DNA from 2 places in the Metabacillus litoralis genome. Region 2 is predicted to be linked to the other one. Evidence: predicted binding sites of a transcription regulator. Region 2 holds the regulator's gene; the other holds the start of a gene.

Region 1 (7,213 bases), 180 kb from region 2:
TCAATGATGGCAATGTCTGGTACAAGTGATTTCGAAATAATTGTCATTTTCTTTTTTCTAGTTGAATCCACTATTACAGAAAACTGGGAAACTTCAGATCCGGATCCCGCTGTAGTCATAATCATGATCATAGGTGGTAGAGGATGGACGATTTTATCGATTCCTTCATAATCCTTAATTTCTCCTCCATTTGTTGCCACAATCGCAATAGCCTTCGCCACATCTAATGCGCTTCCGCCACCAACACCAATAATGGCATCACATTCGTTTTCTATATAAGATCGGCATCCGTTTATCACTTCGGTATCCTTTGGATCAATCGTAATATCTGTATATGTGGCAAATGGAAGACAAGATTCTTTGCAAAGATTAACAACTTTATCTAACCAGCCAGCTACTGCAACTCCTTGATCACTCACAATTAATACCTTTTTAGCACCAAGACGTAAACATGCCTCACCCGCTTGTTTAATCGAGTTTTTACCAAAGATAATTTCAGGTGTTACAAATTTTGATATATTCATCGATATCACCTTTATTCGATTTTTATACTATGTAATTTCTTATTAGTTTTGGAAAATCCTTCTTTTTTGTCGAGAAATGTGTTAAACGCTTACATTTTTACAATCAATTGGATAAAATCTCTAGTTATCCCATATTTTTAGAGGTATAATCAAACCTCCCAACACGTTATGATGAATTTATAGCTGCGCAGAAATAGAATTCTAACAACAAGGAGCGTGTTGTGCTTGAAAAAGCAAATTATCTTAACAATAGCCACTCTTGGAGTCATTTCGACTGGATTTACAAAACCAGCTTCAGCCCACGAAGTAACATATAAGGTTCAAAGCGGTGACTCATTATGGAAAATATCCTTTAATAATAACTTATCTGTTCAAGAAGTTATGCAATATAACAACTTAACGACCTCTACCATTTATGTTGGACAAGAATTATCATTAATTGCTCCACATTCACATGAAACACCAGTTGAAATAACAACTTACACCGTAAAATCCGGTGATTCCCTTTCTTTAATTGCAAAAAACTTCAATACAACTGTAACAAATTTAAAAACGTTAAATAACTTAACATCTGACCTTATATACATTGGACAAGTATTAAACGTAGAAGGTCAAGCTACAGTTACTCCACCACCTCCTACGGTAACGAATACTACAACGTATACCGTACAATCTGGTGATACACTATGGAAAATTTCTATAAATACTGGTTTAACCGTGACACAGCTAAAAACGTATAATAATTTAACGAGTGATTCAATTTATACGGGACAAGTGCTAAAATTAACGGGATCAACAGCTACTGCACCTGTTACATTAAATGCAGAAGCATTAATTACTGAGGCAAAAAAATATATCGGAGTTCCATATGTTTGGGGTGGAAGCACTCCTACAGGGTTTGATTGTTCTGGCTATTTAAGTTATGTTTATAACACACAAGGAATAAAAATACCACGTACGGTGGCAACAATCTGGGAAGCAACAACAACCGTTTCTTCTCCACAAAAAGGAGACCTTGTTTTCTTTACAACAACTGCACCAGGTCCAACACATGCGGGTATTTATCTTGGGGATAATAAATTTATCCATGCTGGTTCATCTACAGGTGTAACAATTTCTGATATGAATAACACCTATTGGAAGCCACGTTATTTAGGTGCTAAAAAAATAAGCTTATAGAATGCTAGATTTGTTGCATATATGAATAGAAAAAGGAGCCGCTTATTTCAGCAGCTCCTTTTTTCATTATTTATTTATAATTAAATGTTCAAATTTTTTCTTTTAGATAAACCAGTCATAATAAAACATGTAACAAAGGCAACAGAAGTAACAATTATGGCAAACATGAATCCGACTGCTCTCATAAACGTATCTTCACCAGGGTAAAGAGGCTCTAATCTAACTAAAAAATAGAAAAAGACTATCGTTAAAATCAGGTAGAAACTACTGCCAACTGCCCCCATTTTCAAACGGGTTAACTTTGTACCTTCCCAAGCATAATTGATCATGCTCATACAATTACACTCACAATCACCGCAACAGCATGAAAAGGATTGCCATAACACCCAGAATGAATAAAACCGACAAGTTTTATCTCCACCTTATTATGTATTTCAAATTCAGTTACCTTATTAATTATAGGTATGTTTTTATCGTTTATCAATAAAAAAATATCCTTATAAACAAAAGAACAAATAAGTATTTCTTTCTTTAAGTACAAAAAAGAAAAAGATACTGTTCGTAGAGGTATAGGAATTGATAGGCGGAGAAATTCCGTTTAAGGTATATGGTAGGTGCTTAAGAAGCCGTTATAAGCGGATATATTCCGGTTAACTTCTATATATATAACTAAATCTAAAGAATAGATTCATATAAGCGGAAAAACTCCCCTTATTTTGTCGAAAATGTTGGTATTTCCCTATTTAAACGGAACTTTTCCGTTTATTTTCAAATTTAGTATAAAAAATGCTTGGAGACACAATTACAATGTTCCAAGAATTTTTACTAATAAAATTATCTGTTAATGTAAGTGCAAATGGCCGTTCGAATAGTACGGTTATTTCTAATTTTGTACTTCAAAACCTCAAACCCCTTTTGAATACAGACATCGGTCTTATTTAATATGTTTATTACTAAATAATACCGAGTGTACTTAAAAATACAATAACAATGGTAAGTGGTACTACCCATTTCATTAGAAATCTCCATACTTTAAATAAGATAGGCGAAAGTGAATGACCTATACCAAACTCTGCTTCTACTAACTGTTTATTCATTTTAATGGAGATAAAAAGAGCAATAAGTAGGCAGCCTAACGGTAACATAATATTACTAACCAAGAAATCAGTAGCATCAAATATTGTTTTTCCGAAAACATGAAAGTTCTGTAGTTTGCTAAAAGATAATGCTGCAGGAATTCCCGCAAAAAACACAACAACTCCAGATAGCCATGCTGTTCTTTTACGTGTTGACCTTTTATTGTCAGTGAATGCTGAAACGATAATTTCTAATAAGCTAAACGATGATGTTAAGGTTGCAAATAAGAAAAGCAAAAGAAATATAGCTAGAAACAACTCACCCAAAGGCATTTGCGAAAAAACAGCAGGTAGCACCATAAATAGCAACCCCGGACCTTCAGCTGGTTCTAATCCAAACGCAAAAACAACTGGAAAAATAGCGAGACCTGCTAGTAACGATACTAGAATATTCATGACAACAACTGTACTTGCAGAGGATGGAATGCTCACTTTTTTTTCTAAGTAGGAACTATATGTAACCATGCATGAAAAACCAACTGCTAATGCAAAGAAGGATTGTCCAAGTGCATATAGAACAGATTCAGCAGTGATTTTTGTAAAGTCAGGCTGTAAGAAAAATCGTACTCCCTCCAATGCACCTTCTAATGTTAATGCTCTAACAACCAAAATTAAAAATAGAAGAAACAAAATCGGCATCATATACTTACTTGCTTTTTCAATCCCATTTTTAATTCCTACTGATATAACAATCATGTTTATAAGTAAAAATACAGCTAAACCTAGAAGTGTAATAAGTGGTGATCCTGTAATGCTACCAAATAATTCTGGATAACTTGCATTAGGTTCTATCACACGGCCACCGATTGCCATTATCGTATAAATTAGCACCCAGCCTCCAACTACTGCGTAAAAAGAAAGCAATAAAAAGCAGCCAATCACTCCTAATGGTCCAATAATTGTCCACAAACTGTTTGGTGCTAGTTTTTTATAAGCGGAAACAGCTTCACTTTGAGCCCCACGTCCAATAATAAATTCTGAGATTAGCATCGGTAAACCTATTAGAACAGTAAACAGAATAAAGAGTAATAAAAAAGCTCCACCACCACTCGTACCTGCTACATAGGGGAATTTCCATATTGCCCCAAGTCCTATTGCTGCCCCTGCTGAGGACATGATAAAACCAAATTTCGATGACCATGTTTCTCTATTTGTATTCATTAGTTCCCCCTTAAAATAATTATTATTTTATTATAGCTTATGGAAGGTGGTATAGCATAAAAAATAAACTTCATATATTATTTTCCCCTTGTACAAATCCATTATTTTCTATACAATAGAACATAAGTTCGATTTTATGGTTATTTTGTAGAGGAGTTAAATAAAGCATGAGACCAAAGTTATGTAAAGAAATGAACATAGAGGATTTTAAAAATTACTATTGGCTAAAAGAAGAGCTCGCTACTTTCTGTAAAGAAGTTGGTATACCATCATATGGATCAAAAATAGAATTAACGGAAAGAATTATCATGTTTCTAACAAGTGGTGTTATACCTAAAGCTCATAAGAAAAAAAGTTCAAAAACAAAGCAATATGATTCTCTCTCTTTGGATACTGTCATTATTTCAAATCACAGATGCAGCCAAGATATTAGAGAGTTTTTCACAAAAGAAATTGGTAAAAAATTTCATTTTTCAACTTACATACAGAACTTTTTTAAAAACAATGCTGGGAAAACATTCAAAGATGTCGTTAACGCCTGGTATGAAGAAGAAGAACGCAAAAAAGATCCTTCATTTACTAAAGAGCTCTCGCCACAATTTGAATATAATCAATTCATAAGAGATTTCTATCAAGATCCGACCAATAAGGGAAAACGTCGAAAAGATGCGATAGATGCATGGAACACCATAAAAACTCTACCGGGAGATAATAAATACAAATCCTCACACGTTAGTATACATAAAAAGGAGTAAACACTTTGTAGTATTTACTCCTCTTTCATTTTCTTAGTTCAGCTCCCGTTTATACTTTGCAATTCATTAACAGTTGTAAACGAATAGCCTTCTTCTGATAAAGCTTTTAAAATTCCTTCAAGCGTTTGTAGTTCATCTTCATCGTACATTGGATGAAGTAAGAGAATTGAGCCTGGTTTTATATTGTTTTTCACATACGAAATTTTTTCTGAACGAGATGAATTGTAGGTATCAGGTTCAAGGTCCCACATGATTGTCTCAATGTTTTCCTTATCTAAGTAATATGGCAATGCAATTAATTTCTTCCCATTTGGAGGTCGAAAATCAATTTCTCCCCTATATCCAGTTTGACGAATCAACTCATTTGTCTTTGTTATTTCGTCCTTAATAAATGACATTTTTTTGAATATCATCCGTTCATGGGAATAAGTATGATTACCAATATCATGTCCTGCTTTCACTATCTTTTGTCCGAGATCCATATTCTTTTCTAGTTCACTACCAATTAAGAAGAATGTAGCTTTCGCATTATATTCTTCTAATAGTGGTAAAATCTTCTCAATCTTATCAGTTGGTCCATCATCAAAAGTAAGGGCTACTACCTTTTCTTTCGTCTGAACACTATTTATTAAATCACCGAAAACTTGATAATTCCTTAAGTTCATTAGTTTATATGCACCTGTAAGTAAAAGTGCAATAGAAAGGATCAATGCACCGGTCACTATTAACTTTCTTCTCATGTAATACGTCCTTTTCCCAAAGATTTATTCATTTTCATGTAGATGTGGCCTTACTATTCGATATAAATCAAAAGTTTGCTTCCTGATTAATCAAGTACATCTTCCACCAACATTTTCCCTATCCCCATCATTTCTCGTAAATGTGTAAGAGGAACAATACTTAGTGGAATAGGGGCTCCCGCACGATATGGAGTAAGTCCGGCTTTATTTGCATAATAACTTGCACGAAATAAATGATAATCACTAGTTACAACCATTACTTCTTGTGATTTCCCTGACATTAGCTTTTGACTGAAATCAGCATTTTCCTTTGTACTTGTTGCTTTATCCTCCATCATTATTAATTGCTCCGGTATACCATTAATAATAAGGTATTCCTTCATAACAAAAGCTTCCGTATATTGCTCACCAGTATCAAGTCCCCCAGATACGATTATGCTTGATTCTGGATATTTACCATGCATGTCAATTGCTTTTTGCAAACGATTTTTTAACACTGGGGTTGGGGAACCATTTTTTACTCCAGCACCAAAAACGAGAATATAGTCAACGCTTTTAGGCTGCTTTTCAATCATCCCGCTTAATAGTAATGCTTCTAAACTTGCTGCTGTAAGTAGTCCTATGGATAAAACAATAAATATCGTTCTTTTAAGCTTTTTTCTTTTTTGTACATATTGTTTTAACTTCTTAAAATAAATACTAACTACTAAACAAATCATTCCCAAAAATAGAATAAATACAATTCCAATGTTTATTCTATTTGTCCACAATGATGCTAGTCCATAAATAATTAATAATGCAGAAAAAATCCAAAACACATTTCTCATATTACCCTCACCCAATTTTAATAGAATTATCATCTAAAATAACAATTATTACTAGTTTACCTGGAAATCTATCAAATTGTGTCATATTTTGGTATCAATTACAATGGGTTTAATTGCTTATAATAGTTACTAGGATAGATAGAGGAAAGAAAAAGTGGCTACACCTGTGAGTTTAATAACACTGAAGAATTAAACTTTTTAGATCAAAAAAAGTCCTTCAACTAGACTACTATGAAGGACAATACACATTATATTTACAAGTAAAATGCTCTCTAATTGAACATTCTACCTAAAGTTACTTCTCTCAATCTTCCTAACATACATCGATAAAAATACTGTTCGACCCAAAGTAAACACAGTAAATGACAACCATAGTTCGTGTGGAGTAATATCTCTACCATATATGAGGATTACGATAACAAACGCAAGCAACGCATAGAAGATTGAGTTTCGAACCGATTTAGCATCTGTCGCTCCTGCGAAGATCCCTTCCAATTGAAGTGCCCAAAAACCAGCGATTGGATAAATGACCATCCAAATTCCTAACTCTATAACAGCATTGTTTACTTCTTCAATAGATGTGAAAATTTTGAAGATACTCTCATCAAACAGCAGCATTATTAACGATAATAAACAAGCTGATAGAGTTCCCCAAAATAGAGATAGTGATAACGCTCGCTTGAAAAGAGGAAACTGCTTACTACCAATGGATCTTCCGACTACAATACTAGAAGCGTTTGCAAACCCTCCAAGTAAATAGGCCATCAAATAATGAATTTGCAATAATATCGCATTAGCCGCTAATGCTGTTTCTCCCAGTCTTGCACCTATTGTTGTAAAGGTAACTGTCATTGTTAACAAGCAAATTGAGCGTAGAAAAAAATCTCGATT
Region 2 (7,213 bases):
GAACGTTTGAAGAAGACTTATTATTTGCAACATTAGATCCTATGACAAGAAAAGTATTATTACCATCAACATATCAAGCACTGATCACAGATACTGTAGGTTTTATTCAGGATTTACCGACAACTCTTGTGGCAGCGTTCCGATCTACACTTGAAGAAGTAAAAGAAGCAGATCTTATTCTTCATGTTGTTGACAGCTCGAATGAAGACTACGCCAATCATGAGAAGACTGTATATAAGCTTCTTGAACAATTGGATGTAACCGATATACCGATTTTGACCGTTTATAATAAAAAGGATCAGACTCCGGGATCATTTGTACCATCCCCGACGGAGGATTATCTAACAATTACTGCTTTTTCTGAAGAAGATTTAAAAATGTTGATGAATAAGGTGGAGAATATTGCAAAAAAAGAAATGAAACATTACTCCATCCACCTACCAGCAAATGAAGGTAGGTTAATTTCGCAATTGAAAACTGAATCTCTAATTGAACACTTAGAATTTATAGAAGAGAAAGAAGTGTATGAAATCGAAGGGTTTGTTCTCCCAACACATGCGATAAATGGACAACTAGATAGGTATAACGGAGAGGGTAATAAACATGTTTGAGTTATTAAAAAATGGGGCAGCTATTGCCCCAATTGTTGAAAAGGCTGAACAAAAAATAGATAAGGTTCACGACCAAATTGATTTTATCAGTGAGGTAAACCAATTTAAGGTGCTAAAAAGCTTTCAAAAGCATCGAATTAGTGACTCTCACTTTATTCCATCAACAGGTTATGGATATGATGATATTGGCAGAGACACCTTAGAAGAAGTGTATGCAGATGTGTTTGGAGGGGAAGCTGGCTTAGTAAGACCACAAATTATCTCCGGAACGCACGCTATTTCGATTGCTCTTTTCGGTGTTTTAAGACCAGGCGATGAACTACTATATATAACTGGAAAACCATATGATACACTTGAAGAAATAGTAGGTATCAGAGGTAGCGGTATTGGCTCACTTAAGGAATTTAATATAGATTACAATACTGTGGATCTTAAAGAAGATGGTACTGTAAATTTTGAAGGTGTAAAAAACGCTATTTCCCCTAAAACTAAAATGATTGGTATTCAACGTTCTAAAGGATATGCAACAAGGCCTTCATTTACAATATCAGATATTAAACAAATGATAAATTTTGTTAAATCACTTAAAGAAGATATTGTCATTTTCGTTGATAACTGCTATGGTGAATTTGTGGAAGAATTGGAGCCATGTCATGTTGGAGCTGATCTAATTGCAGGATCATTAATTAAAAATCCTGGCGGTGGACTTGCAAAAACAGGAGGCTATTTAGTTGGCAAAAAAGAACTTATAGAGGCTTGCTCGTACAGAATGACTTCACCTGGTATTGGAGCAGAGGCTGGTGCTTCACTATACAGCCTTCAGGAAATGTATCAAGGGTTCTTTTTGGCACCGCATGTTGTGGGACAAGCGTTAAAAGGTGCAGTATTTACTTCAGCTTTTTTAGAAGAAATTGGTTTGAAAACGAGTCCTTCGTGGAACAGTATAAGAACTGATTTGATTCAATCTGTACAATTTGAAGACCCAAAACTGATGGTTGCTTTTTGCCAAGCAATTCAGTATTCTTCACCAATAAACTCCCATGTTACACCATATCCTAACTATATGCCTGGATATGAAGATGATGTCATTATGGCAGCAGGTACTTTTGTTCAAGGAGCTAGCATCGAACTTTCCGCAGATGGGCCATTAAGAGAGCCGTACGTTGCATACGTCCAAGGTGGACTAACATACACTCATGTAAAAATAGCTGTTTGTAGTGCTGTTGATTCTTTAATTGAGCAAAAGTTAATCTCAATAGATAGATAATTACTAATAGAAAGTAATTCTACTATGTTATGTAACCTGACACATGATTGACACATAATATTACATAAGTTATAATGAGATTAGTTAAATAAAAGGAGCGAATAACATGAGTGATAATATACGACGCTCAATGCCCCTATTTCCTATCGGAATTGTTATGCAGCTCACAGATCTGTCTGCAAGACAAATTCGTTATTATGAAGAGAATGAACTTATTTTTCCAGCTCGAACGGAAAGCAATAGAAGATTGTTTTCGTTTAATGATGTTGACAAATTATTGGAGATTCGTAATTTAATTGAACAAGGTGTTAACTTGGCTGGAATTAAAGAAATTTTCTTGCGCAAAAGTACACATAGTGAAGAGAAAGAAGAGCAACATAAAACTGTTGAAAAACCTGATTTGAGTGATGCTGAATTACGTAAGCTCTTAAAATCTGAACTTATGCAGGCAGGACGCTTTAATCGACCAACATTAAGGCAAGGGGACATGACAAGGTTTTTTCATTGATCTAGTTAGTATGAAATTGAATATAAAACTTTTTTGAAATAGGAGAGGAGATTTTCAAGTGGCTAAATATTCAAGAGAAGATATCGTAACTTTAGTAAAAGAAAACAATGTAAAATATATCCGTCTACAATTCACAGATATTTTGGGAACTATTAAAAACGTAGAGATTCCTGTAAGTCAATTAGATAAAGCTTTAGATAATAAAATGATGTTCGATGGATCTTCAATTGAAGGTTTCGTTCGAATCGAAGAGTCTGATATGTACTTATATCCTGATCTTGATACATTCGTTATTTTCCCTTGGACAGCAGAAAAAGGAAAAGTTGCACGATTTATCTGTGATATTTATAATCCAGATGGCACTCCATTTGCTGGTGATCCTCGTAATAACCTAAGACGTCTTCTTTCTGAGATGGAAGAACTTGGATTTTCAGATTTCAATTTAGGGCCTGAGCCAGAATTCTTCTTATTTAAATTAGACGAAAAAGGCGAACCAACATTAGAATTAAACGATAATGGTGGATATTTCGACTTAGCACCAACTGACTTAGGTGAAAACTGCCGCCGTGATATCGTTCTAGAATTAGAAGAAATGGGATTTGAAATTGAGGCATCTCACCATGAGGTGGCGCCTGGTCAGCATGAAATTGATTTTAAATATGCTTCTGCAATTAAAGCATGTGACGATATTCAAACATTTAAATTAGTTGTTAAAACAATTGCACGCAAGCATGGATTACATGCTACATTTATGCCAAAACCATTGTTTGGTGTAAACGGATCTGGTATGCACTGTAACTTATCGTTATTTAGCAAAGGTGAGAATGCATTCTTAGATACGAACGCTGAACTGCAATTAAGTGAAACTGCTAGACAATTTATTGCTGGTGTAATCAAACATGCACCTGCATTTACAGCTGTAACAAACCCAACTGTAAACTCTTATAAACGACTAGTACCTGGTTATGAGGCACCGTGTTATGTGGCTTGGTCTGCACAAAACAGAAGTCCATTAATTCGTATCCCTGCTTCACGTGGGTTAAGTACACGTGTAGAAGTTCGTAGTGTTGACCCTGCAGCAAATCCATACCTAGCTATGAGTGTTCTTTTAGCTGCTGGTCTTGACGGTATTAAAAATAAGCTTCAAGCTCCAAAACCTATTGATCGTAACATTTATGTTATGTCAAAAGAAGAGCGTGTTGAAAATGGTATCGTAGACCTACCAGCAACACTAGCTCAAGCTCTAGACTTGTTAAAAGCAGATAGCACAATGAAGCATGCTTTAGGTGAACACTTATTTGAGCACTTTATTGAAGCGAAAGAAATAGAGTGGGATATGTTCCGTACGCAAGTACACCCATGGGAAAGAGAACAATACATGTCAATGTATTAATAGAAAAAAACTTAACACATTTAGTGTTAAGTTTTTTTATTTGCAAATAAAAAAGCTTGCCTAATTAGGCAAGCTTAATGAACCGTGCGGTAAACTCCAATTACTTTTCCTAGTATACTCACATTTCGAAGAATAATAGGTTCCATTGTTGAATTTTCTGGCTGTAAGCGAATATAGTCTTTTTCTTTGAAAAATCTTTTACAAGTTGCCTCATCATCCTCGGTCATAGCCACAACAATATCACCATTGTTAGCCGTTTGCTGTTGTCGGACGATTACTAAATCACCGTCTAATATTCCAGCTTCTATCATACTTTCACCCATAATTTCTAGCATAAAAACATGTTCATCTTCTGATATATATCGATCTGGGAGCGGAAAGTACTCTTCTACATTTTCAATAGCTGTAATTGGAAGACCTGCTGTTACTTTTCCTATTACTGGAACATTAATAACATTGCTCTTTGGAATATGGAGAGTCTCTTCTTCCTCTAGTATTTCAATAGCTCTTGGTTTCGTGGGGTCTCTTCTAATTAATCCTTTTGACTCTAATCTAGCTAAATGACCGTGTACTGTTGAGCTTGAAGCTAATCCAACAGCTTCTCCAATTTCACGTACTGAAGGTGGATACCCCTTTTTTTGGACCTCATCTTTAATAAAAGTTAATATATCTTGTTGCCTTTTTGATAGTTTCGTCATCCTCTGTGACACCTCGGATCCTGTAATTTATGTTTATTATAGCATCATTTACCTTTAGATACAAACATAAGTTCGAGAAAAACGCTTGACTGGAACATTCGTTCGTATTATACTAATTTCAACAAATACGAACAAATATTCCTATGAGGTGTATAAAATGAAAAAAGAATCTTTTACATATGTAGTATCATTTTTTCTAGTCCTTTTTGCAATAACACTAGCAATAACGTATACTGGTAAATCAGAAAGTTTGGATAAATATCATCAAGTAGAAATTAAAGAGGGTGACAGCCTCTGGTCAATTGCTGATGAGTTTAATGAAAAAAGCCAGATTTCAAAACAAGAGTTTGTAAAGTGGGTACAGGATAAAAACGGCATTCACACAAATGTTGTTAAGCCAGGTGAATTTGTTTTTGTACCTGTTGAAAAGGAAGAAATCTATCAAATAGAACAAATTGCTAGTAAGTAGAGGATGATCTAATAATGAAGGCAGTTGTTTATTGTAGAGTAAGTACAGAGAAGGATAGTCAAGATTCTTCTATTGATAGGCAAAAAGAGGAGCTATTAAGATTAGCTTCGCTACATAATATTGAAGTTATAAAGATAATAGAGGAAAGACATAGTGGATATGACATAGACCGTGACGGAATGATTGAAGCACTATCAATTTTAAAAGAAAAGAAGGCATCTATATTATTAGTTCAAGATGATACAAGATTAGGACGGGGTCACGCAAAAATAGCTCTTTTACATGAAATAAGAAAAATGGATGCTGAGATTTTTACTCTAAATGAGCGTGGAGAGCCTGAACTGTCCGAAACAGATGAAATGGTACTGAGTATTCTTGCAACTGTTGAAGAATTCCAACGGAAGCTTATTAATTATAAAATAAAAAGAGGCATGAATCGGGCAATAGAGAATGGCTACAATCCTCATGAAAATTTAAAGAACGTCGATAAGGGAGGCGGCCGTGAGAAGATTGATTTACCAATAGAAGAGATTCTTAAGCTAAGGAAGAAAAATCTAACTTTTGGAGAAATTGCTTCAACTCTTAGGGGATTAGGGTTTCGAGTTAGTAAGGCTACTGTACACAGAAGATATCAAGAATATATTGATGAAAATAATCTACAGGATCTTGATAAGTAAATTATTGGTGAAAAAATATGTTTTAAAGTTGTTATTTTCTCCTCTATTTAGTAATATGTCATTTGTATCATTTAAAAGACTTTAAAGTAATTTTATACTTAATCTCTTTGAGGTTAGCTGTAAGATTGAAGTCTATATGATTTAAGAGAGGAGTTTATTAAACATGTTACCGAAATTTAAAATCGATCGAATAAATGAATTATCCAAGAAAGCAAAGTCAGTAGGGCTAACTGATAAAGAAAAGCAAGAACAACAATCTCTTCGAAATGAGTATTTACAAGTGTTTCGGTCCTCTATGAAAAACACTTTAAAGGGAGTAACAGTTGTTGACCCGAATGGTAACGATGTAACGCCGCAAAAGCTGAAAAATGAGAGAAGGAAAGATCTACATTAAAAAGGAATAAATCAATGATTTATTCCTTTTTAATTGGAACTGAATATGGCATTCTTCTTTAAGTAATGATAGGTTTCAAATGTTCGACAAAAATAGTGTCTTCTCTCTCCAGTTTAAGACAATAATTGCTTCTTTGTTCTTTTATAATAAGAGAAATAGTATGGTTGAGGAGAGTGAAACAGTGAGACACTATTATATATACTTAATAGAAGAAGAATTTGCAAGTCACTACTTTGGTCGTGAGTCTAAAATCTACCATCTGTTTCAAGATTTTCACTGGACAATTGCCCGATCTGAACATGAAAACACACTAGAGAAGCAAATTAATTATATAACTAAGCCCATTCCAATGTTATTTATTCATCAATTACTAGGAACTCATTTAGCAAAGCGTTCAGACTATCAAGTGTTCCAAAATATCCATAAAATCGAGTTAAAAGGAAATCTTGGTAATGCAACATTAATAGTGAAAAATCGTCATCTTGAGCTTACTTCTGATGGAAGTTATGAGGCGGAAACTATATTTTTTGAAGTGTTAAGAAAATTTGATCCTTGTTTTTTAGCAATGGACTTAAAAGGTGAAAGATATGGGTGGCTAAACCCAATAAAAGAAAGAAATTTTGGATAAAATATAAAGAAATTATAGTGCAAATGTTGTATAATATCAAAGGATTTAGTACACTGTAAAATAGACAACACGAAGGAGGAAATACAATGCAATTATGGGTTGTTATTCTAGTAGGCATTCTAGCTTTACTTGCTGGGGTTGCACTAGGATTTTTCATTGCGCGTAAATATATGATGAATTACCTGAAGAAAAATCCACCAATTAACGAACAAATGCTGAAAATGATGATGATGCAAATGGGACAAAAACCATCCCAAAAGAAAATCAATCAAATGATGTCACAGATGAATAAGATGCAAAAGTAACAAACGTTGATATAGCAAGGTTTTAAGCGATTTACAAATGGGAATTCCTAAGTAGAATAACTATAATTGGTGAATCTTTCTTCGGAATTTTTAATATAAACTGCTTAATCTTTCTTACATAACGTAGAAGATCACTTTTTCTGATGAAAAATTCAGGAAGGGTGGTCTTTTTTTTATGCTTATTTAAAAGATGTTTTATAGGAGTATTTCTACCACTGTCAGGCGAAGGGATATCCCCTAAAACAATGAAAAATAAAAATCAG

The links. The regulator LexA, encoded in region 2, represses DNA repair genes until DNA is damaged. The targets are predictions, from matches to a motif close to CGAACATATGTTCG.
Region 1: a site for LexA is predicted at 4,118-4,131, ahead of D9842_RS05590 (DUF6434 domain-containing protein). Genes of this name have one in related genera too.

The regions. Positions count from the first base shown of each region.
Region 1 is NZ_CP033043.1:1,173,621-1,180,833, reverse strand. Features, by position in the region: gene D9842_RS05610 (iron-containing alcohol dehydrogenase) at 1-524, opposite strand, end outside; gene D9842_RS05605 (C40 family peptidase) at 750-1,703, shown strand; gene D9842_RS05600 (hypothetical protein) at 1,784-2,038, opposite strand; gene D9842_RS26190 (hypothetical protein) at 2,511-2,645, shown strand; gene D9842_RS05595 (sodium-dependent transporter) at 2,657-4,000, opposite strand; gene D9842_RS05590 (DUF6434 domain-containing protein) at 4,168-4,755, shown strand; gene D9842_RS05585 (polysaccharide deacetylase family protein) at 4,794-5,495, opposite strand; gene D9842_RS05580 (YdcF family protein) at 5,582-6,322, opposite strand; gene D9842_RS05575 (MATE family efflux transporter) at 6,608-7,213, opposite strand, start outside.
Region 2 is NZ_CP033043.1:991,017-998,229, forward strand. Features, by position in the region: gene hflX (GTPase HflX) at 1-611, shown strand, start outside; gene D9842_RS04650 (methionine gamma-lyase family protein) at 604-1,878, shown strand; gene D9842_RS04655 (MerR family transcriptional regulator) at 1,985-2,386, shown strand; gene glnA (type I glutamate--ammonia ligase) at 2,445-3,779, shown strand; gene lexA (transcriptional repressor LexA) at 3,854-4,477, opposite strand; gene yneA (cell division suppressor protein YneA) at 4,635-4,946, shown strand; gene D9842_RS04675 (YneB family resolvase-like protein) at 4,961-5,623, shown strand; gene D9842_RS04680 (DUF896 domain-containing protein) at 5,787-6,017, shown strand; gene sirA (sporulation inhibitor of replication protein SirA) at 6,199-6,645, shown strand; gene D9842_RS04690 (YneF family protein) at 6,732-6,950, shown strand.